3 regions of the Halomonas sp. BLK-85 genome follow, and region 2 is predicted to be linked to each of the others. Evidence: predicted binding sites of a transcription regulator. Region 2 holds the regulator's gene; each other region holds the start of a gene.
What was found. Region 2 encodes LexA, which represses DNA repair genes until DNA is damaged. Its sites were predicted from a motif close to TACTGTNTANNTANACAGTA; they were not measured.

Region 1 (10,853 bases), 940 kb from region 2:
CGGCAAGATTCCCGAGCTGGAGAAAAAGATTGCCGAAAGCAATGAGGGGGAAGCGACGGATACGGCCAGCCATCAGCTGTTGCGCTCCAATGTGACCGAGGAAGAGATTGCCGAAGTGGTCTCGCGCTGGACAGGTATTCCGGTCAACAAGATGCTTGAAGGTGAGCGCGATAAACTGCTGCGCATGGAAGAGGCCTTGCATGAGCGCGTCATCGGTCAGGATGAAGCCGTCGAGGCAGTCGCCAACGCGGTGCGCCGTTCCCGGGCAGGGCTGTCTGATCCGAACCGGCCCAACGGTTCCTTCCTGTTCCTTGGCCCGACCGGTGTGGGTAAGACGGAGCTTTGCAAGTCCTTGGCCAACTTCCTGTTTGATACCGAAGAAGCCATGGTACGTATCGATATGTCCGAGTTCATGGAGAAACACTCCGTGGCTCGCCTGATCGGTGCCCCGCCGGGCTACGTCGGCTATGAAGAAGGCGGTTACCTGACCGAAGCGGTGCGCCGCAAGCCGTATTCTGTCCTGTTGCTCGATGAAGTCGAGAAAGCTCACCCGGATGTGTTCAACATCCTGTTGCAGGTGCTGGAAGATGGTCGTCTGACCGATGGGCAGGGGCGGACAGTGGATTTCCGCAATACGGTGATCGTCATGACCTCGAATATGGGCTCGGACATCATTCAGCGCATGGGCGGTGATGTGAGTGCTGACAAGGACAGTGACTATGAGGCAATGAAAAACGCTGTCATGGAGGTGGTGGGCAACCATTTCCGGCCTGAATTGATCAACCGTATCGATGAGGTCGTGGTCTTCCATGCCCTGGGTCAAGCGCAGATTCAGGCCATCGCCGGCATCCAGCTTGAGCGTCTGCAGGATCGTCTGGCCGAGCACGACCTGCGTCTGGAACTCAGCGATGAAGCCCTGGCACAGCTTGCCGTGGTGGGCTTTGATCCGGTGTTCGGGGCGCGGCCGCTCAAGCGCGCGATCCAGAGCCGAATCGAGAATCCGCTGGCGCAGTCACTACTGGCTGGCAAGTTTGCACCGGGCAGTGTGATTCGCGTTAGTGCTGAAGAGGGTGAACTGGCGTTCAGCACCGAGTAACACAGCGTTCCTTTGCCGGGCTATGCCTGAACGTGAATGATAATAACCCCGCCTGACCATGGTCAGGCGGGGTTTTTTGTGGGGGTGTCATGCATGCATAGCGGTTCTTTGGTTGCAGAGTCAGTAAAGAGTCGGGTTTACAGGTTGACAGTCAGGATGTGCTGATAGAATCTTGTGGGTTCCTGATTTGCGGACGCGGCATCAACGGGCAACCCCCAATCCCCGCGTGAAGGGTAGGCTTTAGCCTTTACCCGCCGAAGGACTTCCGGGTTTGAGCTAACCGCTCAACCTGGCCAATGCCCCGACGCAGCGACCTGCTGCGATGAGAGTGCAGACCCTAACCGGGTCTTATTGCCAGGGTTTGGCATCAGGTGCCGGCGTAACCGGCAGCGGCATATCGCCGCACTCGACACGGCAGGCATGGGCCTGTTGATGGCACTCGAGACCTCTAGGGGAGATACACAGTGGAATTGCTTTCCGGCGCAGACATGATCGCCCGTTCCTTGCAGGATGAGGGCGTTGAATATATCTATGGTTATCCCGGGGGCGCAGCGTTGCATATTTATGATGCGCTGTTCCGTCAGGACAAAGTCAAACATATCCTGGTACGCCATGAGCAGGCGGCAACCCATGCCGCTGACGGTTATGCGCGCGCAGCAGGAAAACCCGGCGTAGTGCTGGTGACGTCAGGCCCGGGTGCTACCAATGCGGTGACCGGTATCGCGACCGCCTACATGGATTCGATTCCCATGGTGGTGCTTTGCGGACAGGTCATGAGCCACCTGATTGGTGATGATGCTTTTCAGGAAACTGACATCATCGGTGTGACGCGCCCGATCGTGAAGCATAGCTTTGCGATCAGGCACCCTTCGGAAATTCCCGAAGTCATTAAAAAGGCCTTCCATCTGGCAGCCACGGGTCGCCCGGGGCCGGTCGTGATTGATATTCCCAAGGATATGACCGCGCCCACCGAACGTTATGAGTACGTCTACCCGAAAAAGGTCAAGATGCGCTCCTACAATCCGATGACCCGCGGTCATACCGGCCAGATCAAGAAAGCCGTGGACATGATCCTCAAGGCCAAGCGTCCGGTTTTTTACACCGGCGGTGGCGTGGTCACAGGCAAGGCCAGCGAAGGCTTGACCAGTCTGGTCAAACAGTTGGGCTATCCGATTACCACCACCCTGATGGGCATTGGTGCCTTCCCGCAGGGCGACGATCAGTGCCTGGGCTGGTTGGGTATGCATGGCTCCTATGAATCCAATATGGCCATGCATCACGCCGACCTGATTGTGGCGATCGGAGCGCGCTTTGATGACCGTGTGACCAATAACACGTCGAAGTTCTGCCCGACGGCCAAGATCATCCATGTCGATGTGGATCCCAGTTCGGTGTCCAAGACGGTGCGTGCGGATGTGCCTATTGTTGGCCCGGCCTCAAGCGTCATCAACGAGATGATCAGCCTGGTTCAGGGTAAGGAAATTGCCAATCCGGAAGCGGTTAGCGCCTGGTGGCAGCAGATCAATGATTGGCGTGCCGAGCGAGAAGGCAAGCTTTATGAGCCTTCCAAACCGGGTGAAGTGCTCAAGCCGCAGGAAGTCGTTGAAGCGCTGTGCCGTGTGACCCGTGGTGAAGCCTTTGTGACCACGGATGTCGGCCAGCACCAGATGTTTGCTGCCCAGTACTACAAGTTCGAGAAGCCCAACCGCCTGATTACCTCGGGTGGTCTGGGTACCATGGGCTTTGGTTTCCCGGCGGCCATGGGTATCAAGCAGAGCTACCCGGACGATGATGTGGTATGCGTGACCGGGGAAGGTAGCTTCCAGATGATGATGCAGGAGCTGTCGACCTGTAAGCAGTACGGCATCGGGGTGAAGATTGTTAACATCAACAATGCTTCCTTGGGAATGGTGCGCCAGTGGCAGGACCTGAACTACAAGTCCCGTCACGCCAATTCCTATATGGAATCATTGCCTGATTTCCACCTGCTGATTGAGGCCTATGGCTTTACCGCCATTACCGTCAGAACTCTGGACGAGTTGGATGAAGCGCTGGAACGTACCTTCGCCGACAAACACGAACTGGTGTTCCTGGATGTCATGGTTGACCCCCATGAGCACGTCTATCCAATGCAGGTTCCGCTGGGTTCCATGCGTGACATGTTACTGTCTAAAACGGAGCGTACCTGATGCGTCATATCATCTCGATTCTGATGGAGAACGAACCGGGTGCTCTGTCGCGTGTGGTCGGCCTGTTCTCTCAGCGTAACTTCAACATTGAAACGCTGAATGTTGCCCCGACGGAAGACCCTTCGCTGTCGCGCCTGACGGTCACAACAGTGGGTGATGACCGGGTGATCGAGCAGATCACCAAGCATCTCAATAAGTTGATTGATGTGGTGAAGCTGGTTGACCTGACTGAAGGTAACCACATCGAGCGAGAGCTGATGCTGGTCAAGGTCAAGGCTATCGGCGCTGCCCGCGATGAGGTCAAACGTACGGCAGACATCTTTCGTGCCCAGGTGGTGGATGTCACCCCTAATCTTTACACGGTTCAGATTACCGGTGATGCCGTCAAGCTGGATGCGTTTCTGCAGGCCATGGCGCCGGTCGGTATTCTGGAGGTGGCGCGTACCGGTGTGTCCGGAATTGCCCGCGGAGACAAGGTGCTGTCGCTTTAAACCAGCGTTATCGATAGCTGGGCCTGACCACGTCAGGCCCTTACATTAAAACGCCCGCCCGTTCTGAACGGTGCGGGCGTTTTTTCTCATGCGGGGCGTCAGGGAAAGCCCTTCAGTGGGGCGGGTGCTGGCTGGCGTTAAGCATTTCCCGGGCATGAGCCAGGGTCTGTTCAGACAGGTTGACGCCTCCCAGCATGCGGGCCAGTTCGCTGATGCGGCCACTTTCATCCAGCAGGGCCATATTGGTCAGGGTGGTATTGCGTTTGGCGCGCTTTTCAATATGCAGATGCTGGTGCGCCTGGGCGGCTACCTGGGGCAGGTGGGTCACCGTCATCACCTGGCCGTTTGTACCCAGTTTGCGCAGCAACTGACCGACAATTTCTGCGGTAGCGCCGGAAACACCGACATCCACTTCATCAAATATCAGGCTGGGAATGGTGGAATGGCTGGCCGCCACCACCTGGATCGCCAAGCTCACCCGGGACAGCTCACCCCCAGAGGCTACCTTGGCCAAGGGGCGTGCCGGCTGGCCAGGGTTGGCGCTGATCAGGAACTGTACCCGATCCAGCCCTTCAGGCGCAGGTGTTTCTCGCGCCTGCAGGGCCACCTCAAAGTGGGCTTTGTCCATGGCCAGAAAAGCGAGTTGCTGTTGAACTTCCTTGCCCAGCTTGAATGCGGCTTTCTTGCGCGCCTCGTTGAGCGCTCTGGCCTGCTGGCGATAGCGTTCGCGAAGTTCGTCGGCTTTTGCTCCCAGCGCATCCAGATCATTGTCGCTGGTATCCAGCTGATCAAGTGTCGCCATCAGCTGTTGGTGAAAGGCATAGAGTTCTTCCGGGGTAATGTGATGCTTACGCGCCAGGCGGTGAATATCACCCAGGCGATCCTCCACATAGGACAGCCTGGCGGGGTCAAGTTCGGTGTGGCCGGCCAGGCGTGAAAGTTCGCTGGTAGCTTCCTCGATCTGGATCTGTGCGTCGCCAAGCAGGTTGAGTGTATTGGCCAGCGCGCCTTTGTCGCTGCCAGGCAGCGCACTCAAACGCTGATGCGCTTGATGTAACAGGTTTAGGGCACCACCTTCGTCACTGGCACAGCATTCGGTGGCAAACTCGGTTTCACGCAGGATTTCATCGGCATGAGCCAGTTGCAGCTGCTCTTCCTCCAGTTGAGGAAGCTCGTCCTCTTCCAGGCCCAGTTGGTCAAGCTCTTCTACCTGGTAGCGCAGCAGTTGGCGCTTGGCTTCAATCTCGCTGCCCGCTTCACTGAGTTCTTTGAGACGTCGCCGAGTACGCTGCCAGGCACGGAAGGTCTCGGTCAGGACGCTAACATCAGCGTTGAGGCCTGCGTAATCATCCAGCAGTGCCAAGTGGGTTTCTTCCCGCATCAATGCCTGATGAGCATGCTGGCCGTGAATCTGAATCAGGTGCTCACCCAGCGACTTGAGGTCGGTGATGGTGGCTGGCTGGCCGTTAATCCATGCCTTGGAGCGCCCGTTGGCGGTAATTACGCGCCGCAGCAAGCACTCGTCGTCGCTCAGCTCGCGGTCGGCAAGCCAGGCTTGTGCAGCAGGCAGATGATGTATGTCGAAGCGCGCGGAAAGGTCAGCGCGCTCGCGGCCATGGCGAACGCTGCCTGCATCTGCCCGTTCGCCCAGGCACAGCCCCAGAGCACCCAGCAGAATCGATTTCCCGGCACCGGTTTCCCCGGTGATGGCGGTCATTCCTCCGCACAGTTCCAGTTCAAGATGGTCGACGATGGCGAAGTCCTGTATCGCGAGCTGGGTCAGCATGCTTTCCTCCCGGCGCCTGGGCAGATCAAGGATGACGGATGACTGGATACACATCCAATTATTGTTGTTTTATACAGTAGCTGATGATGCGCTTCAATGCCATCTCTTCACGTTCGGCTCTTGAGATGAGCGCTATGGCCCCCATATACCCTGCAAACCATCGGGTCAGTGCATGTTTTAAGACTCATATTCAAGACCCGGTTTTCAAGTCCCCGTTTTTAGACCCAGCTTTGTAGGAGTATCCCATGGCCAAAGAACCACAAACCCCGCTTGATGATGAGTTGGCTCGCCACGAGCAGGAGTCCGAGTCCCCTGAGCAGGAAGCCGAAGAGCGCCTGGCTGAGGGGGAACTTGAAAACCTGATTGATGATGAGGGCGGTACCGTCGAGACGGCTGACGAAAATCCGGAAGCCCAGGTCCTGGCCGCTCAGGTAGAAGAGCTTGAGCAGAGCCTGGCCGAGGCCAAGGATCAAGCGTTACGCGCGGCTGCAGAAGCGCAGAACGTCCGTCGGCGCGCCGAACAGGAAGCAGAGAAAGCACGTAAGTTCGCACTGGAAAAATTCATCAAGGAACTGCTGCCCGTGGTGGATAGCCTTGAGAAAGCGCTGGAAACCATGCAGGAAGAGGCCTCAGAAGTTCACCGTGAAGGTGTTTCCATGACGCTTAAAATGCAGATGGATGTACTTAACAAGTTCGGTGTTGAGGTGATCGAGCCCCACGGTGAACCCTTTGACCCGCAGGTGCATGAGGCCATGACCATGGTACCTAACCCTGATCTGGAGCCGAATACCGTGATGGACGTGATGCAGAAGGGGTATCTCCTGAATGGCCGTCTGGTGCGTCCGGCAATGGTGGTGGTAAGCCAAAAAGCAGGATAACCAAGCGAAAGGGCCCTTGAAATGCAGTTTGTGGCCCCCAAATAGAAGAGCAACCAGGCGGTATGGCTATTCTTCAGCCGCCGCTATTACTCAGACGACATTTTTGTCATCCGTTTCCAAATACGAATTCGAGGTTTCTACTATGGGACGCATTATTGGTATTGACCTGGGCACCACCAACTCTTGTGTGGCAGTGCTCGACGGCGATAGCGCCAAGGTCATCGAAAACGCAGAAGGCGGCCGTACGACGCCGTCCATCATCGCCTATACAGACGACGGCGAAACACTGGTCGGCCAGGCCGCCAAGCGCCAGGCAGTGACCAACCCGGAAAACACCCTGTACGCTATCAAGCGTCTGATCGGCCGCCGTTTCAAGGATGATGTCGTTCAGAAAGACATCAAAATGGTGCCTTACAAGATCACTGAAGCCGATAACGGTGATGCCTGGGTCGATGTAAAAGACAAAAAGATGGCGCCGCCGCAGGTCAGCGCGGAAGTCCTCAAGAAAATGAAGAAAACTGCCGAAGACTATCTCGGCGAAGAAGTGACTGAAGCAGTCATTACCGTTCCGGCTTACTTCAATGACAGCCAGCGCCAGGCTACCAAGGATGCCGGTCGCATTGCCGGTCTTGAAGTCAAGCGCATCATCAACGAGCCGACGGCTGCTGCACTGGCCTATGGCATGGACAAGTCACGCGGTGACAAGACCATCGCGGTTTACGACCTGGGTGGCGGTACTTTCGATATTTCGATTATCGAAGTCGCTGATGTTGACGGCGAAACCCAGTTTGAAGTGTTGGCGACCAACGGTGACACCTTCCTGGGTGGCGAGGATTTTGATCTCGCGCTGATCAACTATCTGGTCGACCAGTTCAAGGCTGACAGTGGAATGGACCTGTCCGGCGACAATCTGGCCATGCAGCGCCTGAAAGAAGCCGCCGAGAAAGCCAAGATCGAGCTTTCAAGCGCTCAGCAGACTGATGTCAATCTGCCATACATCACGGCAGACAACACCGGGCCCAAGCACCTGAACGTCAAGGTGACCCGCGCCAAGCTGGAATCCCTGGTGGAAGATCTGGTTCAGCGTTCGCTCGAGCCCTGCAAGGTCGCTCTGAAAGACGCTGGCCTGTCTGCAGGTGATGTGGATGAGGTGATTCTGGTCGGTGGCCAGACGCGTATGCCACAGGTTCAGCAGAAAGTGGCTGACTTCTTTGGTAAGGACGCTCGCAAGGACGTCAACCCGGATGAAGCCGTGGCTGTCGGTGCGGCGATCCAGGGTGGTGTTCTGGGCGGTGACGTCAAGGACGTACTGCTGCTCGACGTCACGCCGCTGACCCTGGGTATCGAAACCATGGGCGGCGTAATGACCCCGCTGATCGAGAAAAACACCACCATCCCGACCAAGAAGACGCAAACCTTCTCCACGGCAGATGACAACCAGACTGCGGTCACCATCCACGTAGTACAGGGTGAACGCAAGCAGGTGTCGCAGAACAAATCACTGGGCCGTTTCGACCTGGCTGATATTCCGCCGGCACCGCGCGGTGTGCCGCAGATCGAGGTGGCCTTTGATCTCGATGCCAACGGTATCCTGAACGTGTCTGCCAAAGACAAGGCGACCAACAAGGAGCAGTCGATTGTCATCAAGGCGTCCAGCGGTCTGACCGATGACGAGATCGAGCAGATGGTGCGCGACGCTGAAGCTCACGCGGACGAAGATAAGAAGTTCGAAGAGCTGGTGCAGCTGCGTAACCAGGCAGACAGCATGATTCATGCCACACGCAAGACGCTGACTGAAGCAGGCGACAAGGCAACCGATGACGAGAAACAGGCTATCGAGGCCGCTATCGGCGAGCTTGAAGAAGCCGTCAAGGGTGACGATCAGGACGATATCCAGAAGAAACTGGATACACTGACGGAAGCCTCCGGTCAGCTGGCGCAGAAGATGTACGCCGAGCAGGCTGAAGCCGCGCAGCAGGCAGAGGGTGACGACGCCGAGAACGCCAAGCCGGAAGAAGACGTGGTTGACGCCGAGTATGAAGAAGTCAACGACGACAAGAAAAAGCAGTAAACACCCTCTTTCTGTCAAGGAAAGCGGTGACGCGGGAGATTACTCCCGCGTTGCTGTTTCCGGTCATGACGTTTGAATGAATGCGTAGCTAATCAGAATGTATAGCTAACCAGGAGGCGTAGGACCCATGTCCAAGCGCGATTATTATGAAGTCCTGGGGGTCGATAAAGGGGCCGATCAGAAAGAGATCAAAAAGGCCTACCGCCGCCTGGCCCAGAAATATCACCCCGATCGAAACCCTGACGATAACACGTCGGCTGAAAAATTCCGTGAAGTCTCGGAAGCCTACGAAGTGCTTACCGACAGTGAAAAACGCGCTGCCTATGACCAGTTTGGCCACGCCGGTGTCGATGGCCAGGGTGGCGGCTTTGGCGGCGGTGGCTTTGGCGGCGGTGGTGCCGGTGATTTCAGCGACATCTTCGGCGATGTGTTTGGTGATATTTTCGGCGGAGGTGGCGGTGGCCGTCGGCGCGGCCCCAATGCCCCGGCGCGTGGCTCCGATTTGCGCTACAACCTGGAGCTTGATCTGGAAAGCGCTGTGGCGGGCACCACGGTGGATATCCGGGTGCCACGCCATATCAACTGCGATCGCTGCGACGGTGATGGTGCCGAACCGGGCTCCAGCAAGGAAACCTGCCCCACCTGCCATGGCCATGGCCAGGTACGTATGCAGCAGGGCTTTTTTGCGGTTCAGCAGACATGCCCGACCTGTCACGGCAGTGGCCAGCACATTAAAGTGCCTTGCCATAAATGTAACGGTGAAGGCCGCGTGCGTGAGACCCGTACCCTGTCAGTCAAGATCCCGGCAGGTGTGGATACCGGTGACCGCATACGTCTGAACGGTGAGGGTGAAGCCGGTATTAATGGCGGCCCGCCGGGTGATCTGTATGTCCAGGCATCCATCAAACCGCACCACATCTTCCAGCGTGATGGCAAACACCTGCAATGTGATGTACCCATCAACTTTGTGGATGCAGCCCTGGGGGGCGAGCTCGAGGTGCCCACTCTGGATGGCCGCGTCAAGCTGAAGATTCCGCCGGAAACCCAGACCGGCAGGCTCTTCCGGCTGCGTGGCAAGGGCGTCAAGCCGGTACGCGGCGGTGCCCCCGGCGACCTGCTGTGCAAGGTGGTACTGGAAACCCCGGTCAACCTCAACGACGAGCAGAAAGATTTGCTTCGCCAGTTGCAGGAAAGTTTTGACGGTAGCAATAGCCACAGCCACTCGCCCAAGAAGACCGGTTTCTTCGACAGTGTGAAGAAGTTCTTTGAAGATATGAAACCCTAGGGTGTCAGGTGGATGTTAAACCCCCGGTGACTCGCGTCATCGGGGGTTTTGCTTTCTGGTATACTGGTTCTCATTTAATCCTCAAGGACACAACAGGAGTTTCCATGACCCGAATTGCCATTGTTGGCGTGGCTGGACGTATGGGCCGCACACTTGTTAATGCCGTGGAGCTGGACCCAGAAGCGACGCTGGCTGGCGGCGTGGTGGAGCCGGGAAGTTCGCTGGCCGGCGCTGATATCGGTGAGTTGGCGGGGGTAGGAAAGAAAGGGGTCGCCGCCGTGGATTCTCTGGCGGCACTGGCAGATGACGTCGAGGTGCTGATCGACTTCACCGCGCCTGAGGTTACCCTGGCGAACCTGGCGTACTGTGCCGAGCATGGCAAGCGGATGGTGATTGGTACCACGGGCATGAGTGATGAACAGATTGCCCAGCTGGATAGCTACCGTGAGCGAGTGCCCATGGTGTTTGCACCCAACATGAGCGTGGGGGTCAACCTGACGCTGAAACTTCTGGAAACCGCTGCCAGGGCGCTGGGTGATGAAGGTTATGATATTGAAGTTATCGAAGCGCACCACCGCCATAAAATAGATTCGCCCTCTGGCACGGCGATCAAGATGGGGGAAGTGGTGGCTGGGAGTATTGGTCGTACCCTCAAAGAGCACGGCGTGTTTGAACGGGTCGGACAGTGTGGTCCGCGTACTGATAAAGAGATCGGTTTTGCCACTGTGCGAGCGGGTGACATCGTCGGTGAGCACACCGTGATGTTTGCCACGGAAGGTGAGCGGATTGAAATTACCCACAAGGCTTCCAGTCGGATGACCTTTGCCAAGGGCGCCGTGCGCGCCGCCCGCTGGGTGGCGTCACAGCCTAACGGCCGCTACGACATGCAGGATGTGCTCGGGTTGGGCGTTGATGCCTGATGCGCCGTAGGGTGTCAAAGGCGATAGGGGCTAGCCGAATGGCCACAAAACCTGTAGTATTCCGAAAATTTTGCCTTGGTGGCGATTAGAGCACCTTGAGAGACAGCGCTTGTTGCGCTGGCCACATTCAGCGATGC
Region 2 (10,853 bases):
CGCCAGGGTGGCCCCTTCATCAAGTATATCGTCAATAATCACCACATGGCGCCCTGCCATCGGGACTTCAGGGGAAACACGCCAGAACAGGTCCCCACCGCGGAGTTCGCTGCGATAGCGGGTGGCATGGATGTAGTCTACTTCGAGAGGAAACCCAAGACGCGTCAACAAGTGGCCGGTGGTAATCAGGCCACCGTTCATCACACAGTAGAAAACCGGCAACTTGTCACCAAGATCCCGGGTAATTTCTTCAGCCATGCGGTCCAGGGCTTGCTCTACCTGCTGCTGGGTAATCAGGCAGTCGGCATCATTCATCAGCTCGCGCATGGAATCGCGCGACGCCAGTGTTTCATTATCTAACTTAGCCATCATGTTTCCTCTGGCGTTTACTTGAATGGGCCCTGATGGGCTAAAGGCCTTCTCGTAAGAATGCGTTTTTAGACTTCTCGCTTACCTGGTGGAACCAGCCAGCGCTTCCAGTCTGGCATGGGTGCGACGCCAGCGGCCTAATGCGCTCAGCGATTCAAGCGTGGGTCGTGCTCGGGCATAGCGTAATTTCATAGACCGTCTTGTTACTTTCCCGATGCAGGCATCAAGTACTTCAAGTGCTGCAGCGCGATCATTACAGACCAGTAGCATATCGCAACCTGCCCTTAGGGCGGCATTGGCGCGCTCTGCAGGCGAACCGGCCACTTGGGCACCAACCATACTCAGGTCATCAGAGAAAATGCAGCCCTTGAACTTGAGCGATTCACGTAACATACCCAACCAGGCCGGTGAGAAGCCGGCAGGCCGTTCATCAAAGGTTTGGAAGATAACATGAGCAGGCATGACACCATCCAGCACACTTGCCAGCTGCGTGAAGGGCACCAGATCATGCTGCCTGATAACACTCAATGGGCGCCCGTCAATCGGCAGGGCAATATGTGAGTCCTCTGCCACGCTACCATGGCCAGGAAAATGCTTCCCGACAGCCGCCATCCCGGCCTCATGCAAGCCCTGTATCAACGCCTGGCCAAGCGCGGTTACTTGTTGCGGATTCTGGCCAAAGCTACGATCGCCAATCACACTTGAGGCGCCACCATCAACGTCCAACACGGGGGCAAAGGTAATATCCAGCCCGCAAGCAGCCATTTCCATACCCAATAACCAGCCGGCATCACGCGCCAGCACCAGGCCTTCAGCCATGTCCTGTTGATAGTGTTGACCAAGCAATGCCATTGGCGGCAATCGGGTAACTCCCTGCTGGATGCGCTGCACCCGGCCGCCCTCCTGATCAATCGCAATCAGAAGATCGGGACGATGCTGACGAATCGTGTCGCACAAGGCTCGCACCTGAGCAGCACTTTGAATGTTACGTGCAAACAGGATGACGCCACCCAGGGCATCGTTCTGCAACAGCTGTCGTTCATCCGACGTTAACGAGATTCCTTCGAGGTCAAGCATGACCGGCCCAACTGAGTGCGTCATGACACAAGCATCCTGAAAAAAACGGCAATTCTAGTCGATCATTGCCTACATGCAACTGATCAAGCAGCCTGAAACGTCTGAATGGCTCTCTCTATCATCTGATACGGCCCGCCTAGAGGTGGATCCAGACCGGCGTTCCGGGTACGGCGAACGCGAATACATCCAGCAGGTCCTGGCGTTCAAGCCGGATACAACCATGAGACAGGGGCTGCCCCATCGGTTCAGTGGCAGGCGTACCGTGTATATAGATATAACGACGCTGTGAATCCACCTGTCCACCGCGGTTAAACCCTGTTTCCAGGCCACACAGCCAAAGGATCCGAGTCAGGATCCAGTCTCTTTCGGGAAACTGCTCATGCAAGGCTGGTGAGTAGACTTCCCCCGTCCATCGGCGGCCCTGGAATACGGCGTCAGGCGGCGCACTCTCGCCAATAGCAGCACGCACATAGTGCCAACCCAATGGGGTCTGGCCACTGCCATTTTGCTGGCCGGCCCCCGCCTTGCCAGTGGAAACCTGCATAGAAATCCGTTCCACACGTCCCTGCCACAACGTTAACAACTGCCGAGTAATATCGACATCGATCCACTTGCCGGTGTCAGGAGGCAGTTCAATCAGCAAGGGTGTACGCATTGCTATGCTCCTTGCCCTCGAGCGCCTTGCGTTCCGACGCGACCGGAGTTGGCAATGGTGCATTCATTGCCGCGACCACCACGGGGCGCAAGCGACGAACCAGATCGCGCACGGACACATGCTCCTGATAGTCTTTCTGGGCAATATCTTTAAGCGCATCCAGCCCAGAAAAGGTAAAAATCACTGTCCCCAGCATGAAATGCAAGCGCCAGAAACGCTCAGCATCAGGCAGCTCAGGTGTGGCCTGGCGCACAAGCTCGGTAAAACGTGTGAATACATCACCATATTGCTCCTGGATAAAACGCCGAAGGTGCCCCTGTGCCTGGCTATAGGCTAACCCCAGTAAGCGCATGAACACCTTCAGGCTGTTACGCTCAGCAGGCACCGACAGCACTGTTGTTGCCATTGTTTCCAACAGCACTTCCAGTGGAATGATGCTTCCCTGATAGCGTTCCTCCAGCTCGTCCAATGCGCTATGAAAACGCACACTGAAAGGGTCCAGATAGCGCGAAAATACCGACTGAATCAGGGCTTTTTTGGAGCCGAAATGGTAATTGACCGCGGCCAGGTTGACCTTGGCTTTGCTGGTAATGTTGCGCAATGATGTTTCAGCAAAGCCGCGTTCAGCAAAAAGGACCTCAGCAGTGTCAAGGATACGGGTCACTGTGTCGAGCTGAGCCATGAGAGTGCTCCAGAAAACAGGTGTTTAAAACATGAACCGATATTACGTCATGACTTGCAGTCGCTCAACGCCTGTTGAATCAAAACTGACCCTCAAGCCTTGAAACAGTTGCCGACGGAAGATCAATAACACAGCTATCTCACGCAAGCCTCTGGTATAGCTACACAAAATTCAATACTCAACCTATACTGGACAGAGGCACATACTGTATACTTAATCACATGGTTCATTACGCCAGTTTTTGAAATCGACTAAATAATCAGCCCATCAATAGGTAACGACGCGTTGTTACTTATTCATTACCGACACCTTCAGGTGGGAGAGCTCCATGTCTCGTCCTTTGACTGCGCGCCAACAGAATGTTTATGACTTTATTGTCAAAACCATGGGTGAATTGGGTTACCCACCCACGCGTGCCGAGATCGCCAAGGCACTAGGCTTTCGTTCCCCGAATGCAGCAGAGGAGCATCTCCGGGCATTGGAACGCAAGAAAGTGATTCGCATTATCCGCAACACCTCGCGTGGTATCCGTCTGCCGGCACAGGAAAGCGTTGAAGTGACGCCACCAGTGCCTGAAACCCAGGTAGTCGAAAGCGTACCTGTCAGCAGCAACAACGGCGGGTTACCGATTATCGGCGAGGTTGCTGCAGGCAGCCCGATACTGGCCACAGAACACATTGATCGTTATTGTCCGTTACCCGCGGAATACTTTACACCCAGGGCAGATTACCTGCTGCGGGTGCGCGGGCTTTCGATGAAGGATGTCGGGATTCTGGAAGGCGATCTGTTGGCCGTCCACCGTACCGAACACGTACGCGACGGCCAGATTGTGGTTGCCCGTCTGGATGACGAAGTGACTGTGAAGCGGTTCAAACGCGAGGGCCATCGGGTTCAACTGCTGGCTGAAAACGAGGATTTCCTGCCGATTAACGTTGACTTGCGTTCCCAATCACTGGAAATAGAAGGCGTAGGGGTGGGTGTTATTCGTGGAGGCAGCGGACAGGCACTGGGATAACGGGCCTGCCCGCTTCAGGCGGCATTACTTACTGCATATCAATGTAGCGGTGGTCATTAAAGGTGGCCACCCACTGTGGGTGGTAGACCAGCAGGACACTTAGCAGCATACCGGTAATAAATGCTTCTGATGGCATCAAAAGTGGCAGAAAACGCGCGTATTCCCGGGCAAGATAGACCGCCTCGGGATCTGTGCCCGCCAGTACAATCAGCCCCACCGCTGTCAACCCACCTGCCAGCGTTGCCAGTGCGGTCCCGAAAAAACCGCAGGCAAACATGAAGACCATCAGGTTATCAGGCATCTTGCGATCGACAAATCGCCAGATAAGGCCTGTCGTCAAGGCTGGCACTATCCCGGTCACCAGAACATTTGCCCCCAGCAACGGCCACTCGTTGCGACCGATCAGTACCATGGCAAGGTTGATCATAACGTTACTCAGCAATGCCAGCGGCGCCTTGAACACCAGCGTCATCAAGACGGTAAATACCAGGTGCAGGGTCAGCCAGTCCACTGCTTGCGCGCGCAGTTGCCACATAAGCACAACGGCGAGTGTCGCCGCCAGCCAACGATGTTGCAAAGCGGTATCGTCCAGAAGCGCCTGCCAGGGCTTCAGCATCAACACCCAGACCAGCACTGCAAGGGAAAGCAGCCCGGAAAGCAGTAGCGCCCAAGGCGCCAGGACACTTTCGGAAAAAGACATATAGATACCACCTCAAGCGGTCAAAAGCGGGATTTCCCAGCGAATATTCCAGACCCTAATTGAACACAACCGTCTTGTTGCCGTGAATAATGACTCTGTCTTCAAGGTGCCAGCGAACACCACGTGCGAGCACTGATTTTTCAACGTCGCGCCCAAAACGCACCAGATCCTTTGGCGTATGGCAATGAGTAACCCGATGGATATCCTGCTCAATAATCGGACCTGCATCGAGTTCTTCAGTCACATAGTGACAGGTAGCACCTATCAGTTTAACCCCCCTTTGATAGGCCTGATGATAAGGCTTGGCGCCCGCGAAAGAAGGTAGAAAACTATGATGAATATTGATGACCCGGCCGCTTAAACGCAGGCACAATGCGGGCGGCAATATCTGCATATATCTGGCAAGAATGACACAGTCCGCCTCAAGCGCTTCTATCTGTGCTTCAACGGCATCGAATGCCGGCTGTTTGTCGTCAGGGTCTACCGGAATATGCTGGTATGGAATCCCATACCACTCTGTCAGTGAACGCATATCATCATGGTTGGAAAGTACGCCGACGATATCACAGGCAAGCTCCCCTGCCTGCCAGCGATAAAGCAGGTCCACCAGACAGTGAGATTCCTTGGACACCATGATGACCACTTTTGGCCGCTTGGCCGTGTCGGTCAAGGCCCACTCCATCTGAAAATCTTCGGCCACGGGCCGAAACGCCTGACTGAAAGCATCAGGACCGATCGCCAAGGAATCAGCCAGAATTTCATAGCGCATGAAAAAGCGCCCGGTTTCCAGGTCTGAATGCTGGCTCGCCTCGGTAATTGAGCCACCTTGCTGAGCAATGAAATTGGCCACTCGTGCCACTATCCCTACCTGATCCGGGCAGGAAACCACCAAACGATAATATCGGGACATAAAAAGACTCTGTGATAGCACTGGCCTGAAACTGGCGACGACCATAAATCTATTTCGCCATCCTGGGTTGCTTGCCTCTGCAGAAGGACAAACGACAGTTACAGTGTACCGGATGCAGGCACGCTGATCACGGTTGCAAATTGACCGCCAGCACCGCAGTGATTGTGGCCGCCCCCCTCAATCCCGTATAGTAATGTCCTTACTTTTTTTAGGCTTTTCACCCACGATGCATCCACCCCGCGTACATATTCGTCCCCGTCGTCGCCCCCCGCTGCAGTTACTGCCGCTTGGAGGGTGCGGCGAAGTGGGAATGAACTTCACCCTGTACGGCTATGAAGACCACTGGGTAGCGGTTGATTGTGGCATGATGATCCGTCAGGACATGCCTGGCACCCCTCTTCAGGTTCCCAATCTGGATACCTTGAGCTCTCTTGGCGTTACACCCGCAGCGCTGTTTATCACTCATGGCCATGAAGATCATATTGGTGCGGTCGTCTGGCTATGGCCCAATTGGCAGTGCCCGATCTACGCCACCCCCCTGGCCGCAGGTCTTTTGCGACTCAAGTTTGCCGAACATGGCTTGAGTCCGGATAAGATCATTGTGGTGGAGCCTGGCGAAGCCCTTTCATCCGGGCCTTTCACCGTTCGCCACTTACCGTTACCGCACTCCATTCCGGAAAGCTGCGCACTGATGATGCTAGTGGGTGACTATCGCGTTCTGCATACCGGCGACTGGAAGCTGGATGCTCAGCCATTGGTCGGCAAGCCAGCTGACGCTGGACAGTTTCGCGCCCTGGCACCACTTGACCTGGTAGTGGGTGATTCAACCAATGCGCCAATGCCGGGACATTCAGGCAGCGAGGGTGATGTCGCCCGGGCACTGGCCAGAACCATTGCCAACTGCAAGGGACGGGTCGTCATTTCCTGCTTTGCCAGCAATGTGGCACGAATAGTGGCCATTGCCCGAGCCGCTCAGCAGTGTGGGCGGCGAATCAGCCTGATGGGTCGCTCCATGGAGCGAATGGTGACGGTGGCCAGAGGACTTGGTTATCTTGACGAATTGCCGCCGCTGGTGCCTTCTCATGATCTGGGCTATCTGCCCGCTGATGAAGTCATCATCATTGCCACGGGCAGCCAGGGTGAACCACGCGCAGCGCTGCAGCGTCTTGCTCAGCGTCGTCATCCCTTTGTTGATCTGGAGCCAGGCGACAACATCATCTTTTCAGCCAAGGCGATTCCGGGCAACGAACGCCCTATTGAACGGCTGAAAAAACGTTTTACCCAGATGGGTATTACCCTGTTTGATGAATTCAACCACCCGGAACTCCATGCAACAGGTCATCCGGCACAGGAAGAACTGACAACCCTCTACCGCTGGGTAAAACCGCGTCACCTGCTGCCAGTGCATGGCGAGGCGCGACATCAGCAGGCTCATCAAGCGCTTGCCGAGTCGCTCAACATTGCAGCCCCGCTCGCGCCACTAAACGGCGATCTGATCCATTTTGATGCCCACGGACTCCGCCATCAGGCGCGCTACCCCCAGCCGCCCTGCATTGTCAGCCAGAACAGCGTTGTGCCTCACCCTGGCCTGGAAACATCTACTCAAAACAAACGCCGTGGCAGTCTGTATCTGGCTTTACCTGTCACTGCCAGCGATGTTGGCTGGTGGCGTATCGGCCGGCTGATGCTGGACAACGCTGGAGCAGGCGCGCTGGATGAAGACAGCTTCAGCGACTGGTTGGACGAACAATTGAGCGACATTCATGCTGACACCCTGGCAGAGCTACGTCAGGCATTGCAGCCACGCCTGATCAACTGGCTGGCAGAACATATGCAGCACTTGCCAGATGTGCACCTGCAGATCATGGCGGCAGAAATGCCCGAATGGACCAAACCGGATCAGGAAAGCTGAGAAAGGTTATCCTCCTTGCCAGCGGGTCGCATCCTGCTGGTCTGATTCGCGTTCCTTCACCCAGTAATCGCCATCCCGGGCGTGCTCCTTTTTCCAGAATGGCGCTCGGGTTTTCAGAAAATCCATGATGAAGTCACAGGCTTCGAAGGCATCACGCCGGTGCGCGCTGGCCACCGATACACGAACAATAGGGTCGCCCGGCGCCATATAACCAATTCGATGAATGATTCTGACTCCCTGCAGCGACCAGCGATGCCATGCCTGCTTGCCGATGTCCTCGAGGGTGCGCTCTGTCATGCCCGGATAATGTTCAAGAGTCAGCCCTGTCACGTCAGGGGATTCATTGAAATCACGCACCAGGCCTGTAAAACTGACCACAGCGCCGACATCGCTGCGGTTCTCCAGAAGGTCCTTATAGGCATAAGCCATATCAAAGGCCTGCGTCTGAATACACACGTCAATATTCATGGTTAGCCGCCGGTTACAGGTGGGAAAAATGCCACTTCATCATTGTCTGTCAGGCGAGCACTGTCATTCACCATTACCTGGTTGACTGCACACAAGGTGCGCTGATCACGCAGGATGTCAAAACAGCTGTCCCGAGCGCCGAGCAGTGATTTCAACCCGGCGATATCTTTGGTATCCAACGCATCCAGGGAAATACTGAGATCACTATGCCCCAGGCGCTCGCGCAATTCAGCCAGAAACTTGACGCGTACGCACTCGCCTACACAGCGGTCACCCAGATGTACTTCGCCTGTCGCGCTCTCACCGGCCACCCATGGCGCGACCTGTCTATCGTCAGACCCACGCTGGTAGTCACCGCTTTTGCCACCCACCTTGGTATCCAGTTGCATGCCTTCAATACGCATCGACTTGTCAACAGCCTTGCACATGTCATAAAGCGTCAAACAGGCGACAGACACGGCCGTCAGTGCTTCCATTTCGACCCCGGTCTGTCCTGTCAGGCGGCACAGGGCGGATACATGCACACAGTTGTTTTGCATATCGAGTTCGAAATCTACCGTCACCTTGGATAGCGCCAACGCATGGCAGAGCGGAATCAGTTCATGGGTGCGCTTGGCCGCCTGAATACCGGCAATCCGCGCGGTGGCGATAACGTCTCCCTTGGGCAGCCCCCCGTCCGCCAGCAACTGTAGAGTCTGCGACTGCATCGTGATGCGCCCCGAGGCCACTGCCTGACGCTGGGTTGGCTTTTTTGCCCCCACATCCACCATATGTGCTTCACCGTTAGCGTTCAGATGCGTCAGTTGCATATCAAATCACCCCAGTGTCAATCCAGACCGTAAATTAAGATTGCCAAATGCACCGGCCAGACATTACAGATATTCTTGGCGCCGCATAAAGCCATGAACCCATTCAGCAATACCTGGCACGTCGTCTATATCAAGGCGCGCTACCGTCTTACTCAACGGTCGGATATCCGTTCGTTTGAGCGCCGCTGCACACACCCCGTTATCATCCAAAATAGCGGGATCGCCCACTTCCTGACGATAGACTACCAGCTTGGGAAGGGGCCAGGCCTTGAACCCTTCGACGATGACCAGATCAGGCGCGTGCGGTGCCATCAAGGCCAGCAGATGATTCAGGTCAGGCTCTTGTTGCCCCGGTGTTTCCTGCATCAATGCGTAACGTTGATGAGACGCCACCAACATCGGAGAAGCGCCCGCCTTACGCAATTGGTAACTATCCTTGCCAGGTGTATCCACCTCAAAGGTATGGTGGGCATGTTTGATCACCCCTACCTTCAGACCTCGCTCCTGCAGGATTGGGAGCAGAGCCTCAAGCAGGGTCGTTTTGCCGGTACCGCTCCAGGCCGCCACACCCAGAACAGGAAACCCGGTGGCCACCAGGGGGGCAATCTCAGAGGTACTCATAGCGATCCTTTTTCAAACCGGTGACAAGCTTTATTCATCTTCCTGGGCACGCGGCAAGGCCAGGTTCAGGACAATCCCTACAATCGCGGCCAGGCTCACGCCCTGCAGAGTGAATTGACCACCCCCAAACTGCATCCCGCCAATGCCAAATACCAGAATCAGTGACACGACGACCAGGTTACGCGGAGCCGTCAATGACTGCCCTGCCCTGACCAGGGTGTTCATCCCCACCACAGCGATGGAGCCAAAAAGCAACGTCATGATACCGCCCATGACAGGACCGGGAATGGTCTGCAGCAGCGCCCCCAGTTTACCAATAAAGGCCAGCAGAATGGCGATGATGGCGGCAATTATCATATACATTGGATTGAAGGCGCGTGTCAGCGTTACTGCCCCCGTCACTTCTGAATAAGTGGTATTGGGCGGGCCGCCAAACAGGGCAGCCAAAGTCGTGGCCAGGCCGTCCCCAAGCAATGTCCGATGCAAACCGGGTTTTTCCAGGTAATTCTTACGTGTGACAGAGCCTATCGCGACCATGTCGCCGATATGCTCAACGGCAGGTGCGATGGCCACCGGGATCATGAACAGAATAGCCGCCCAATGAAAGCTTGGAGCTGTAAAGCCGGGCAAGGAAAGCCAGCTTGAAGAGGTAACCGGCGAAAAATCCACGAGCCCCATGATCAGCGCCAGCACATAGCCACTGATGATACCGCCCATGATCGGCACCAGACGCAACAACCCACGACCAAACACCGCCAGTACAAGCGTAATCAGGAGGCTGGTCATGGATAGGAAAATGGCCGAACCATAATCGATATTATCGCTGTTTTCACCGGTAGCCATACTGACAGCCACCGGCGCCAACGCCAGACCTATCACCATGATCACAGGCCCCACCACGACCGGTGGCAACAAGCGATGTAGCCAGGCGGTGCCCTTAAAGCGTACAACCTGTGAAATCACCACATAGACCAGTCCAGCCGCCATCAAACCACCCAGAGTGGCCGAGACACCAAAACTGGCAATTGAGCCTTGAATAGGCGCGATAAATGCAAATGATGACGCCAGGAATACCGGTACGCTCTGACGGGTCACCGCATGGAATACAAGTGTACCTGCCCCCGCTGTAAACAAGGCAACACTTGGGTCAAGCCCTGTCAGCAGGGGGACCAGTACCAGAGCACCGAAGGCCACAAATAACATCTGTGCGCCTGTCAGTATCATCTTGGGCCATGAGTCGTTTTGCACGGCTGTGGTTGTATCGCTCACACGCTGCCTCCATAGAAGGAATCGATGTCTGACGTCCTTGAGCCGCTGGCGGTCTCACGACAGTCATTCAAAAAAATGCCCCCAACGCCTGTAGCGTAAGGGGCAGAAAATAGGGAATTACTTAGCGCGTCCCGAAGATCTTGTCACCGGCATCTCCGAGTCCGGGGACGATATAGCCGTTTTCATCGAGCCGTTCATCGACACTGGCCGTGTAGATCTCGATATCCGGATAGGCCTCCTGAACACGCGCAATGCCTTCCGGGGCCGCCACCAGGACAATCACCTTCATCTGCTCGCAACCACGCTCACGCAGCATATCAAGGGTGGCCACCATGGACCCCCCCGTGGCCAACATCGGGTCAATGA
Region 3 (10,853 bases), 690 kb from region 2:
AAGTTCAGGCACTTTTAAAAGGTGAGTATGGGGCTGCCCCGGCGCCTTTTAACGACGAACTGCAAAAACGTGTTCTTGAGGGCGGCGAGCCGATTACCTGTCGTCCGGCCGATAATCTCCAGCCAGAAATGGACAAGCTGAAAGCGGAGCTTGAGGAAAAAGCCAAGGCAGAAGACATTCGCCTGGCAGAGGGTGAGCGTCAGGTAGACGACGTGCTGACCTATGCGCTTTTCCCCCAGATTGGCCTCAAGTTTCTGAAAAATCGAGATAATCCGGATGCCTTTGAGCCTGTGCCGCAGGCACAGGATAGCAAGGGTCCAGGTGTGCCTGCTAAAACCCAGGTGGTTGAAACACCGGCAGTTTCGCATGAACCTGAAACCTATACTGTCAAGCTGAATGGTAAAGCCTATGTGGTAGAGGTGGCTGAGGGTGGCGAGATCGCTGACGTTCAGCAGCAAAGTGAAGCGCCTTCATCAGCGGCATCGCCTGCCCCCAGTGGCGAGGCTATTAACGCACCGCTGGCCGGTAATATCTTCAAAGTCAATGTCAGGCCGGGTGACGTCGTGGCAGCGGGTGATGTGGTCATCATTCTTGAAGCCATGAAAATGGAAACCGAAGTGCGTGCCTCGAGTGGCGGTACGGTATCCGCCGTGAAAGTCAGTGAGGGCGATAGTGTCTCCGTTGGCGATGCACTGATCGAACTCTAAGAGGTTTTCGTACTATGGATAAGTTAATCACGTTATGGGAAGGCTCAGGGCTTTATAACCTTGAGCTGGGTCAGGCGGCGATGATTGTGGTTGGGCTCCTGTTGCTTTATATGGCAATCCATAAGAAGTTTGAGCCTCTGCTACTGGTACCCATTGGTTTCGGCGGCATATTGGCCAATATTCCTGAAGCGGGCCTGGCCATTTCAGCGCTTGACCAGGCTATTGACGTTGCCAAGCCAGCGGTCTTGCAGCAGCTCGCACAGGCCCTGGGGGTGGTTCTCAACCCACTGGATGATGTTGAAAGTTGGCGTGAAGTGCTGAAAAGTGTCGCTTATGGCGATACATCAGCAGAGGCACTGCGTGCTGCCAGAGATATCGCCACCAACGTTGGGTACAGCGATGGCATGCTTTACAGCTTTTATAGCGTGGCCATTGCCTCCGGTATTGCACCTTTGCTGATTTTCATGGGCGTAGGGGCGATGACCGACTTCGGGCCGCTGCTCGCCAATCCGCGTACCCTGTTTCTGGGGGCTGCTGCCCAATTTGGTATTTTCGCTACTCTGTTTGGTGCCGTAGCGCTTAGCTCAATGGGCATCATGGACTTTTCGCTCAATCAGGCGGCAGCTATCGGTATTATTGGCGGGGCTGATGGGCCAACCTCCATCTATGTGGCCAGCGTACTGGCGCCTGAATTGTTGGGGGCCATTGCGGTTGCTGCCTATGCCTACATGGCTCTGGTGCCCTTGATTCAGCCGCCGATCATGCGCCTTTTAACCTCGCAAAAAGAACGTGAGATCACCATGACGCAGCTGCGTCCTGTGTCAAAACTGGAAAAAATTGTCTTCCCGCTGATGCTATTGGTGCTGGTGGCACTCTTTCTGCCAGATGCGGCACCGCTGCTGGGAATGTTCTGTTTTGGCAATCTGATGCGCGAGTGCGGCGTAGTAGAGCGCCTTGCCGATACGGCCCAGAACGCATTGATCAACATAGTGACGATCGTATTGGGACTTTCAGTTGGTTCCAAGTTAATGGCAGAAAGTTTCCTGTCGGTAGAAACCCTGGGTATTCTGGGTCTGGGAATGGTGGCATTTGCCATCGGGACATCAGCGGGGGTCCTGATGGCCAAGCTGATGAATCTGGTGAGCCGGATGCCGATCAACCCCTTGATCGGGGCGGCAGGTGTGTCGGCTGTTCCGATGGCAGCCCGAGTCGCCAACAAGGTTGGGCTTGAGTCCAACCCTCATAACTTCCTGCTGATGCACGCCATGGGGCCCAACGTGGCCGGCGTGATTGGTTCTGCGGTTGCCGCTGGCGTGATGATCAAGTACCTGGGGTAAAAGTCATTGGAGTAGAAGGTCTTACACCCTGGTAGCGTGAACGTTTTGCTTCAGGACAATTGAAATACGGTATGTGCAGAGATTGCATATGCCGTATTTTTTTGCCCGCTATGGTGAGGCAGTTTGGGAAGTGTCGATGACGACTGTGCTTTTGAGACGGTTTTCCAGGGGGCTGAGGTCAAGGGATCTGTCGCGTGGCCAACCGAGGGCCAGTCTGACGCCGTCGCCATCATAGTCAGCGCTGAGAACGGGCAGGGCATTTTCAGTGCACCAGGCGCGGACATCAGCCTCTTGGGCAAAGCTTAACCGTAAGGTTAGCGTGTCGCACTCAATGATTTCACGGGTGTGAATGCCGTCAAGCGCCTGGCTGACCGCCTGGGCGTAGGCTCGGGCCAGCCCGCCCGTTCCCAGCTTGATGCCACCAAAATAACGGATCACCACGCAACCTATCTCACCGATACCACTGCCGTTCAATACCTGGAACATGGGGCGACCCGCCGTGCCACCCGGTTCACCATCATCAGAAAAGCCGATGGCCGTCTGCTCGCCTGGAGGGCCGGCAACAAAGGCGCTGCAGTGATGGCTGGCGTTGGGGTGAGCGGCTTTTGCGGCCGCTACCAGGGAGTGCAGAGCATCCGGAGAAGGCGTATGTGCCAGCCAGGCAATGAACTGACTTTTTTCAATGTCGATTTGATGGCTATGCCAACTATTCGCTTCCAGCGCGGGAACGGGATAACGCATTAATGCTCCGTTAGACAGTGTCCAACTCCCATGACAAGGTTAAGTACCTGAATGTCCTGATTGCGCAGGTGGATAGCAGGCATGCTGTCATCCTGCGCGAGCAGGTAGAGGCCATGGCGGTCAATACTCAGGTGTTGTAGCTTGATCGGCTGATGATTGATTTCTGCGCTGACAGTTTCCTCGGCGGCGCCCGTCTGACTGCGACGGATGATGATGACATCTCCATCATGCAGGTCGCAATCCTGCATGCGATCACCGCGCACTCTGACAGCATAAGTGGTGTGTCGTCGTGTGGTATTTGCAGTGCAGGAAAGTGCTGATTCCCTGCCTCTGGTCCATCCTCGGTTCACATGGTGAGAAGAAGAGGGGGCATGGTCAACGGAAATGGCAGTCGTGGCGCTCATTGATAGTCTCCAGCATCAGGGCGATGGACATAAGCAGGCGATCAGTCTACGGTCATGCTTAAATGACATGTCTTTCTATACAGTACTTTCAGTATACATGGTTTTCTATACAGTTCCAGCAGCCGTTATATCTGGCTGTCAGGGTGCAGTTGCCCGTGTTACTGCGACCCGGCGCCGCAGTGGGTGACTGGCGGGATAGACGCTTTCCGTGTAAAGTTTGTTACATAATTAATTGTGTCTGGAGCGCGCCTTGAGTCTGTCCCTGCAAGCCCGCCACCTTGCCTGCGAGAGAGATGAACGCTGGCTCTTCAAGGGCCTTGATGTGGATATTTGCAGCGGTGAAGTTGTCCGGATCGAAGGGCCAAACGGCAGCGGCAAAACCACTTTATTAAAAATTCTTTCCGGGCAGTTGACTGACTACCATGGTGAGCTGATCTGGAATGGTGAGGTCATGCGCCATGTGCGTGAACATTTCCTGGCCAATCTTTTGTATCTGGGTCACTCACCAGGCGTTAAGACCGGATTAAGTGCACTTGAAAATCTGGCCTGGTACCAGGCGCTGGACGGCCAGCGGGATAATGAAGCTGCCGCCTGGGAAGCGCTGGAAAGTGTCGGGTTAGCCGGTTTTGAAGATGTACCTGCCGGTCAGCTTTCTGCTGGTCAGCAACGCCGTATTGCATTAGCCAGATTAACCCTGACGCCTCGTATTCTCTGGGTGCTGGATGAGCCATTCACTGCCATAGATCGCCACGGCGTAGCTGCACTTGAAGCGCAATTGGTTGCACACGCCAATAAGGGCGGCTGCGTTATCGTTACGACCCACCATGAGTTATCATCCTCACCCGCCTTGCGTCGTATTCAGCTTGGGTAATCATGAAGGAGAAAAGTGGTGTTGCAGCCTGAAACCGCGAAACTTGCCCCAGGTCTGAAGCCGCATCTGAAAGAACCGTCAGAAAATCTTTTATTGGCCCTCAAGGCAACACTCAAGCGCGATCTGGTATTAATGCTACGTCGCCGTGGAGAAGTACTGAATCCGCTGGTGTTTTTTGCCCTGGTCATTACGCTGTTTCCGATTGGTATCTCACCAGACCCTGAGTTGTTGGCGATCATAGCGCCGGGGCTCCTGTGGGTGGCGGCTTTATTGGCGGCACTTCTGTCACTGGATAGCCTGTTTCGCAGTGATTACGACGACGGTAGCCTGGAGCAGCTTTTGCTGGCCCCTCAGCCATTATCTGCATTAGCCTTGGCTAAAGTCGCGGTTCATTGGCTGCTAACAGGGCTTCCACTGGCGCTAATGGCGCCGATATTGGGTATAATGTTAGCGCTTCCCGGGGGGAGTTATGTGGTTCTGGCTGTTTCACTGGCGCTGGGCAGCGCGATACTCAGCCTGATTGGTGCCATAGGCGCGGCCTTGACGGTTGGCCTGGCACGCGGTGGTGTGCTGTTATCCCTTTTGGTGCTGCCGCTTTATATTCCGGTGCTCATTTTTGGGGCGGGTGCTGTTCAGGCGGCGATTGCCGGTGATCCAGTCACCGCCCATCTGGCCATTCTGGGGGCACTGCTGGCGGTGGCGCTGATGCTGGCACCCTGGGCAATTGCAGCATCATTGCGAATCAGTATTAACGGTTGAGGGCACGCGAACATGTGGTCTTTTATACATAAGCTTGGGTCACCTAAGTGGTTTTATCGGATTAGTGCAAAACTGCAACCCTGGTTCTGGGTGGCCGCTGCGGGTCTGATTGTGGTCGGAACCGTCTGGGGTCTGCTGTTCGCGCCTGCGGATTATCAGCAGGGCAACAGTTTCCGGATTATCTATGTGCATGTGCCCGCGGCTTTCCTGGCCCAGTCGATATTTGTTTCCATGGCCGTGGCCGGGTTGGTCTTCATGGTCTGGAAAATAAAAGTCGCTGATATGGCGGCGGCCGTTATGGCACCTCTTGGCGCCGCGATGACGTTTGTGTCGCTGTTTTCCGGCGCTGTATGGGGCGTTCCTACCTGGGGTACCTGGTGGATGTGGGATGCGCGGCTGACATCCATGTTGATCCTGCTGTTTCTTTACCTGGGTGTGATTGCACTCAGGGGCGCTTTCACCAGTCGTGACAGCGCCTCCCGTGCGGCATCGGTACTTGCCATGGTCGGTGTGATCAACATCCCAATTATCAAATACTCGGTGGATTGGTGGTATACCCTGCACCAGCCCGCCACCTTCACAATTACGTCACGCCCGGCCATGCCCATGGATATGTGGTTACCGCTGCTGATCATGGTACTGGGTTTTTACAGCTTTTTTATTGCTCTGACCCTGATGCGGACACGCAACGAAATCTTGCGCCGTGAGTCGAACAAACGTTGGGTGCGTGAACTGGTTGAGGGGGCAAAATAAATGGCATTTGACTCTTTTGCTGAATTTATTGCCATGGGAGGCCATGGACCTTACGTCTGGTCTTCCTGGGCCATCACGCTGTTGTTGATCCTGGGGCTGGTATGGCATGCACGCGTCGAGCGTCGTCAGCTGGTCGAAGGTCTTAAACGCCGTGCGCGAAGAGAACAGGCACGCCAACAGCAAGGCGATAGCCAGGCAACGCTTTATCCAGTCGATCAAGGGGGGTCGTCATGACACCTAAACGCAAGCAGAAACTTTTCGTGATTCTTGGCCTGGTGTCCTTAACCGCCATTGCGGTGGGGCTGACGCTGTATGCCCTTAGAGCCAATATCAACCTTTTTTTCAGTCCTGTGCAGATAGCTCAGGGTAATGCCCCCATGGAGCGTACGATTCGTGCCGGTGGCATGGTCAAGGAAGGCACGGTGGCGCGTGATTCCGAGACCCTGAACGTCGAATTTGTGGTGACCGATTACGTGGATGACCTGGATGTCTATTTCAGCGGTATCCTGCCTGACCTGTTCCGTGAAGGTCAGGGGGTAGTGGTGGTCGGGCAGTTGCAGGCGGATGGACGCTTCCGTGCTGATGAAGTACTCGCCCGGCACGATGAAAACTATATGCCGCCTGAAGTGGCTGAAGCTCTGAAAGAAGCAGGGTACGAGCCTGCAGACTATCAGGCAAAAGCAGCAGAAATTGGCAAGCGCCTTGACGCCCAGGGTGTCCCCGAAGCGAGCGATTACTGATGCGGCCTTTGTCAGCCTTGCCAGTCATGACGCCTTGCCTTGCTTTCAAGACGTTCAGTTATCAAGACGTTAACGTGCTGAACCGGAGCGAACATGTTCACTGAAATGATCCCTGAAATTGGCCATTATGCCCTGGTGATTGGCTTGTTGATGGCCGCTGTCCAGACCCTTGCCCCGCTGGCAGGGGCGACGATGCGTAAACCCTTGTGGATGGCCTATGGCCTTCCGATGGCCGGTGGCCAGTTTCTGTTCATTGGCATTGCGTATGCGTGCCTGACAACAAGCTATATGCTGGATGATTTCAGCGTGGCCAATGTGGCCAATAACTCCAACTCCCTGCTTCCCTGGTACTACAAGTTCAGCGCTGTCTGGGGTAACCATGAAGGCTCTGTACTGCTGTGGAGTCTGATGCTGGCAGGCTGGAGTTTTGTTGCGGCGCTGTTTTCACGCAACCTGCCGCGTGACATGGTGGCTCGTGTTACTGGCGTCATGGGGGCGGTGTGCGTGGGCTTCCTGCTATTCATCCTGATGACCTCAAACCCATTCGAGCGCCTGCTGCCCGGTATTCCGCAGGACGGCGCTGACCTTAATCCGCTCTTGCAGGATTTCGGCCTGATTATTCACCCACCGATGCTGTACATGGGCTATGTCGGATTTTCAGTGGTATTTGCGTTTGCCATTGCCGCCCTGCTGGGTGGACGTCTTGATTCAGCCTGGACGCGCTGGGCGCGCCCCTGGTGTAACGTGGCCTGGGCGTTTCTCACCGTGGGAATTGCCCTGGGTAGCTGGTGGGCCTACTACGAACTTGGCTGGGGCGGCTGGTGGTTCTGGGACCCGGTCGAAAACGCCTCTCTGCTACCCTGGTTGACGGGCACGGCGCTGATTCACTCCCTGGCCGTCACCGAAAAGCGCGGGTCTTTCAAAAGCTGGACGGTATTGCTTGCCATTGCCACCTTCTCGCTGTCATTGATGGGAACCTTTCTGGTGCGTTCCGGGGTGCTGACCTCGGTGCATGCCTTTGCCAATGACCCTTCGCGTGGCTTCTTCATTCTTATGCTGCTGGCCATTACCGTGGCTATCTCCCTGTTCATTTTTGCCCTGCGCGCGCCGCGCGTCAGCCATCAGGTTGGATTCAGCTGGTTATCCAGAGATTCGCTGCTGCTGATCAACAACCTTTTGCTGGTCATCATGACGGTCACCGTCTTGCTGGGTACTCTCTACCCGCTGATTCTGGATTCCCTGAACCTGGGCAAGATCAGCGTGGGGCCTCCTTATTTCAATGCGTTGTTTGTACCGCTGACAGTCATCATGTGTATTTTTATGGGCATGGGGCCGGTGTCACGCTGGAAGCGTATGCCAGGTAAAGAGATTTACAAGCGCCTGTGGTTATCTGCTCTGGCAGCCGTGGTGATCGGCGCCCTGATTCCGGTGTTTTACGGTCCCGAATGGAACGTCTGGGTGGCGCTGGGCATGATAGTGGCGCTCTGGATCGTGATTCCCATCCTGCGCGATATCGTCGACAAGGTGCGCCATGCCAGTTCCTTTATGGCAGGTCTCAAGAAACTGTCTTATCCCTACTGGGGCATGGTGCTCGGGCATCTGGGTGTTGCGGTGACCATCGTCGGTGTGGCGGTTGTTTCCAACTATAACCTTGAGCGCAATGTACGCATGTCGCCGGGCACCAGTGTAGAACTGGGTGGCTATACCTTCACCATGACAGAGCTGACCGAGCGCCGGGGGGCCAATTTCCTGGCCGATACCTCGGTTATCAATGTTCAGCGTGGTGACGGACGTAATTTTATCATGCGGCCCGAAAAACGCCTTTACCTGGCGACGGGGATGCCGATGACCCAGGTAGCGCTGCGCCCTGGCTTCTTCCGTGACCTCTATGTTGCCATGGGGGAAGACCTGGGGGACGGCAGCTGGGCCATGCGCATTCAGTTCAAGCCCATGGTGCGCTGGCTGTGGCTGGGTGGCCTGTTAATGGCTGCAGGTGGTCTGGTAGCCGTAGCGGACAAGCGTTACCGTCGGGTCAAGGTTCGCCAGGGTAAGCCGCAGCCACCATCCTCCGCGCCTGCTCAACCGCAAGCCCTCGGGGAGTCGGGCGCATGAACCGTCGTGTCCTATTATTTTTGCCACTATTAGGGTTTATCGGCCTGGCAATGTTTTTTTATTACGGGCTGGGGCAGGATCCTTCCTACCGGGATTCTGCCTTGATGACCCGGGACTTTCCGGCATTCGAAGCCTCGACGCTGGAAGACCCTGAGCGCCAGGTGGATCAGTCCCTGCTGACCGGTGATATCACGCTGGTCAACGTATGGGGAGAATGGTGCCCTGCCTGCAAACAGGAAATGCCTCAGCTGCTGGATCTGGCCGACCGGGGTATTCGCATGGTGGGCATCAACTACCGCGATACTCGTGAGAAAGGGCGTGAATTCCTCGACGAATTTGGTGACCCCTTTGAGGTCAATATCTTTGATCCTGAGGGCGATCTGGGGTTTGATCTGGGCGTGTACGGCGCGCCAGAGACGTTTCTGGTCGATGCGCAGGGCGTTATTCGCTATCACCATACCGGCTATATTTCGCCGGAGGATGTACGCAATACCCTGCTTCCGGAGGTGGAAAAATGGCGATAACGAAATGGATAACCGCCCTGGTGGGGTTGATGCTGAGCGTCAGCGTCCTGGCCGCGGGCATAGAGCTGCGTGAGTTCGATGACCCGGTCATGGAGGAACGCTACAAAGATCTGACCGCATCAATGCGTTGTCCGTTATGTGAAAATCAGGCGATTGATGACTCGGATGCGCCTATCTCGGCTGACATGCGTGAGCGCGTCTACCGCCTGCTGCAGGATGGCCAGTCGGATATCGAGATTACCAACCACATGGTCGCCCGCTTTGGTGACTATATTCTCTACAATCCGCGCCTGGAAAACCGTACCTATCTGCTCTGGGGAATACCGGTTGCTCTCGTCGTCGGCGGAGGCTTGCTTGTCATCCTCATTGTACGTGCACGACGCAATGCATCAGCGACCTCATTGAGCGCTGAAGAACAGGCCCGCCTGAATGAACTTATCAACCGTGAGAAATCTTCATGACATCGCTGTGGATTGCCTTTGCTGTCTTGTTATTACCGGCTATCTGGTTGTTGATACTTCCGTTGCGTCAGGCACGCGCCCTGCACGATGCCCAGCGTGATTATGAAGCCAACGACACCACAGCAGAGCAGAATGTTGCGATCTACAAGCGGCGCCTGGCGTCATTGGAAGCAGCAAAAGAGCGTGGAGATATCGACGAGGAACGCTTTGCGGAGGACCGTCTGGAGCTGGAGCGTAGCCTGCTCGAAGACACCACCACAGTAAAGCGCCGCCCTCTGAAAACCTATACCTCCGGTCGTTTTGTCGTCCCGCTGGTATTGCTTGTCGTCCTGGGCGCCAGCGTGGTCTGGTATCAGTTTCATGGGGCAGAGGGTGACCTGGTCCTGCTCCAGACACAACGTGAAGTGCAGAATGATCCGGAAGGCTCTCTTGCCATGTACCTGGATCGCCTGGAAGAGCAGGCTGTGTTGCAGCCAGACAATCCCAATGTCTGGTCAGAGCTTTTTCCGCTTTATCGCCAGACAGGTCAGGCGGAGAAAGCGGTTGATGCCCTTGAACGCCTGATCGCCATTGAAGGGCGCGACGCTCCCCTGCTTGCCCAGTTGGCGCAACTACGTTTCTTTATGGAAGGGCGAGAGCTGACACCGGAAGTACAGGGGCTGGTGGATGAAACCCTCGAACAGGACCCTAGACAACCTACCGTATTGGGGCTGTTGGGGATTCACGCCTTTGATGCCGGGGAGTATGAAACCGCGATCGACCGCTGGCGGCGCGCTATGGCCAATATCGAAGATCCCGATACCGCCGACTCATTACTTGAAGGCATTCGGGTGGCTCAGCAACGTCTGGGCGTTGATCCTGATGAAGCCCCCATCGGCCAGCCGATGGATGAAACTCAAGGCCCCGGGATACGTGTTGACGTCTCTCTGGATGAGGCGCTGACGGATCGGGTATCGCCTCAGGCAACGGTATTTGTTACTGCAAGGGATCTGGCCGGCGAAATGCCTCCATTAGCCATTGCTCAGGCTCAGGTATCTGATCTGCCAGCCACCTTTGTGCTGGATGCCAGCAACGCCATGTCACCGGAGGCAAGCCTTGATGAGGTCAATGAAGCACGCCTGATGGTGAGAGTTTCACCCTCAGGGCAAGCAACGCCTCAGCCGGGAGATCTTTTTGGTACCCTTGATAACGTGTCTGTGGGTCCTGTGAACGACACTGAAGCTGTCAATGTTCTGATTGATAGTGTCTTTGAATAACAACCTGCTGTTTATAGCCTCATGCGCCTGACGTCTATTCGCCTGACAGGGTTCAAATCTTTTGTTGACCCCGTCAATGTTCCTTTCGATGGCAATATGACGGCCATCGTCGGGCCTAACGGCTGTGGGAAATCGAATATTATTGACGCTGTGCGCTGGGTCATGGGGGAGTCTTCTGCCAAGACCTT

Region 1: a site for LexA is predicted at 5,622-5,641, ahead of recN (DNA repair protein RecN). Genes of this name have one in related genera too.
Region 3: a site for LexA is predicted at 3,255-3,274, ahead of LL947_RS02770 (LexA family protein). Genes of this name have one in related genera too.

Annotation. Positions count from the first base shown of each region.
Region 1 is NZ_CP087731.1:387,426-398,278, forward strand. Features, by position in the region: gene clpB (ATP-dependent chaperone ClpB) at 1-1,096, shown strand, start outside; gene LL947_RS01720 (acetolactate synthase 3 large subunit) at 1,561-3,285, shown strand; gene ilvN (acetolactate synthase small subunit) at 3,285-3,776, shown strand; gene recN (DNA repair protein RecN) at 3,889-5,562, opposite strand; gene grpE (nucleotide exchange factor GrpE) at 5,808-6,440, shown strand; gene dnaK (molecular chaperone DnaK) at 6,583-8,511, shown strand; gene dnaJ (molecular chaperone DnaJ) at 8,639-9,796, shown strand; gene dapB (4-hydroxy-tetrahydrodipicolinate reductase) at 9,901-10,716, shown strand.
Region 2 is NZ_CP087731.1:1,322,541-1,333,393, reverse strand. Features, by position in the region: gene LL947_RS05960 (hypoxanthine-guanine phosphoribosyltransferase) at 1-369, opposite strand, end outside; gene nagZ (beta-N-acetylhexosaminidase) at 451-1,470, opposite strand; gene LL947_RS05950 (L,D-transpeptidase family protein) at 1,583-2,101, opposite strand; gene LL947_RS05945 (TetR/AcrR family transcriptional regulator) at 2,079-2,783, opposite strand; gene lexA (transcriptional repressor LexA) at 3,112-3,798, shown strand; gene LL947_RS05935 (energy-coupling factor ABC transporter permease) at 3,827-4,498, opposite strand; gene purU (formyltetrahydrofolate deformylase) at 4,554-5,408, opposite strand; gene LL947_RS05925 (ribonuclease J) at 5,719-7,320, shown strand; gene moaE (molybdopterin synthase catalytic subunit MoaE) at 7,327-7,788, opposite strand; gene moaC (cyclic pyranopterin monophosphate synthase MoaC) at 7,791-8,597, opposite strand; gene mobB (molybdopterin-guanine dinucleotide biosynthesis protein B) at 8,661-9,218, opposite strand; gene LL947_RS05905 (uracil-xanthine permease family protein) at 9,249-10,442, opposite strand; gene upp (uracil phosphoribosyltransferase) at 10,609-10,853, opposite strand, start outside.
Region 3 is NZ_CP087731.1:631,506-642,358, forward strand. Features, by position in the region: gene oadA (sodium-extruding oxaloacetate decarboxylase subunit alpha) at 1-707, shown strand, start outside; gene LL947_RS02760 (sodium ion-translocating decarboxylase subunit beta) at 722-2,044, shown strand; gene LL947_RS02765 (IMPACT family protein) at 2,153-2,785, opposite strand; gene LL947_RS02770 (LexA family protein) at 2,785-3,189, opposite strand; gene ccmA (cytochrome c biogenesis heme-transporting ATPase CcmA) at 3,440-4,060, shown strand; gene ccmB (heme exporter protein CcmB) at 4,115-4,819, shown strand; gene LL947_RS02785 (heme ABC transporter permease) at 4,832-5,572, shown strand; gene ccmD (heme exporter protein CcmD) at 5,573-5,806, shown strand; gene ccmE (cytochrome c maturation protein CcmE) at 5,803-6,312, shown strand; gene LL947_RS02800 (heme lyase CcmF/NrfE family subunit) at 6,406-8,424, shown strand; gene LL947_RS02805 (DsbE family thiol:disulfide interchange protein) at 8,421-8,948, shown strand; gene LL947_RS02810 (cytochrome c-type biogenesis protein) at 8,939-9,409, shown strand; gene ccmI (c-type cytochrome biogenesis protein CcmI) at 9,406-10,665, shown strand; gene smc (chromosome segregation protein SMC) at 10,687-10,853, shown strand, end outside.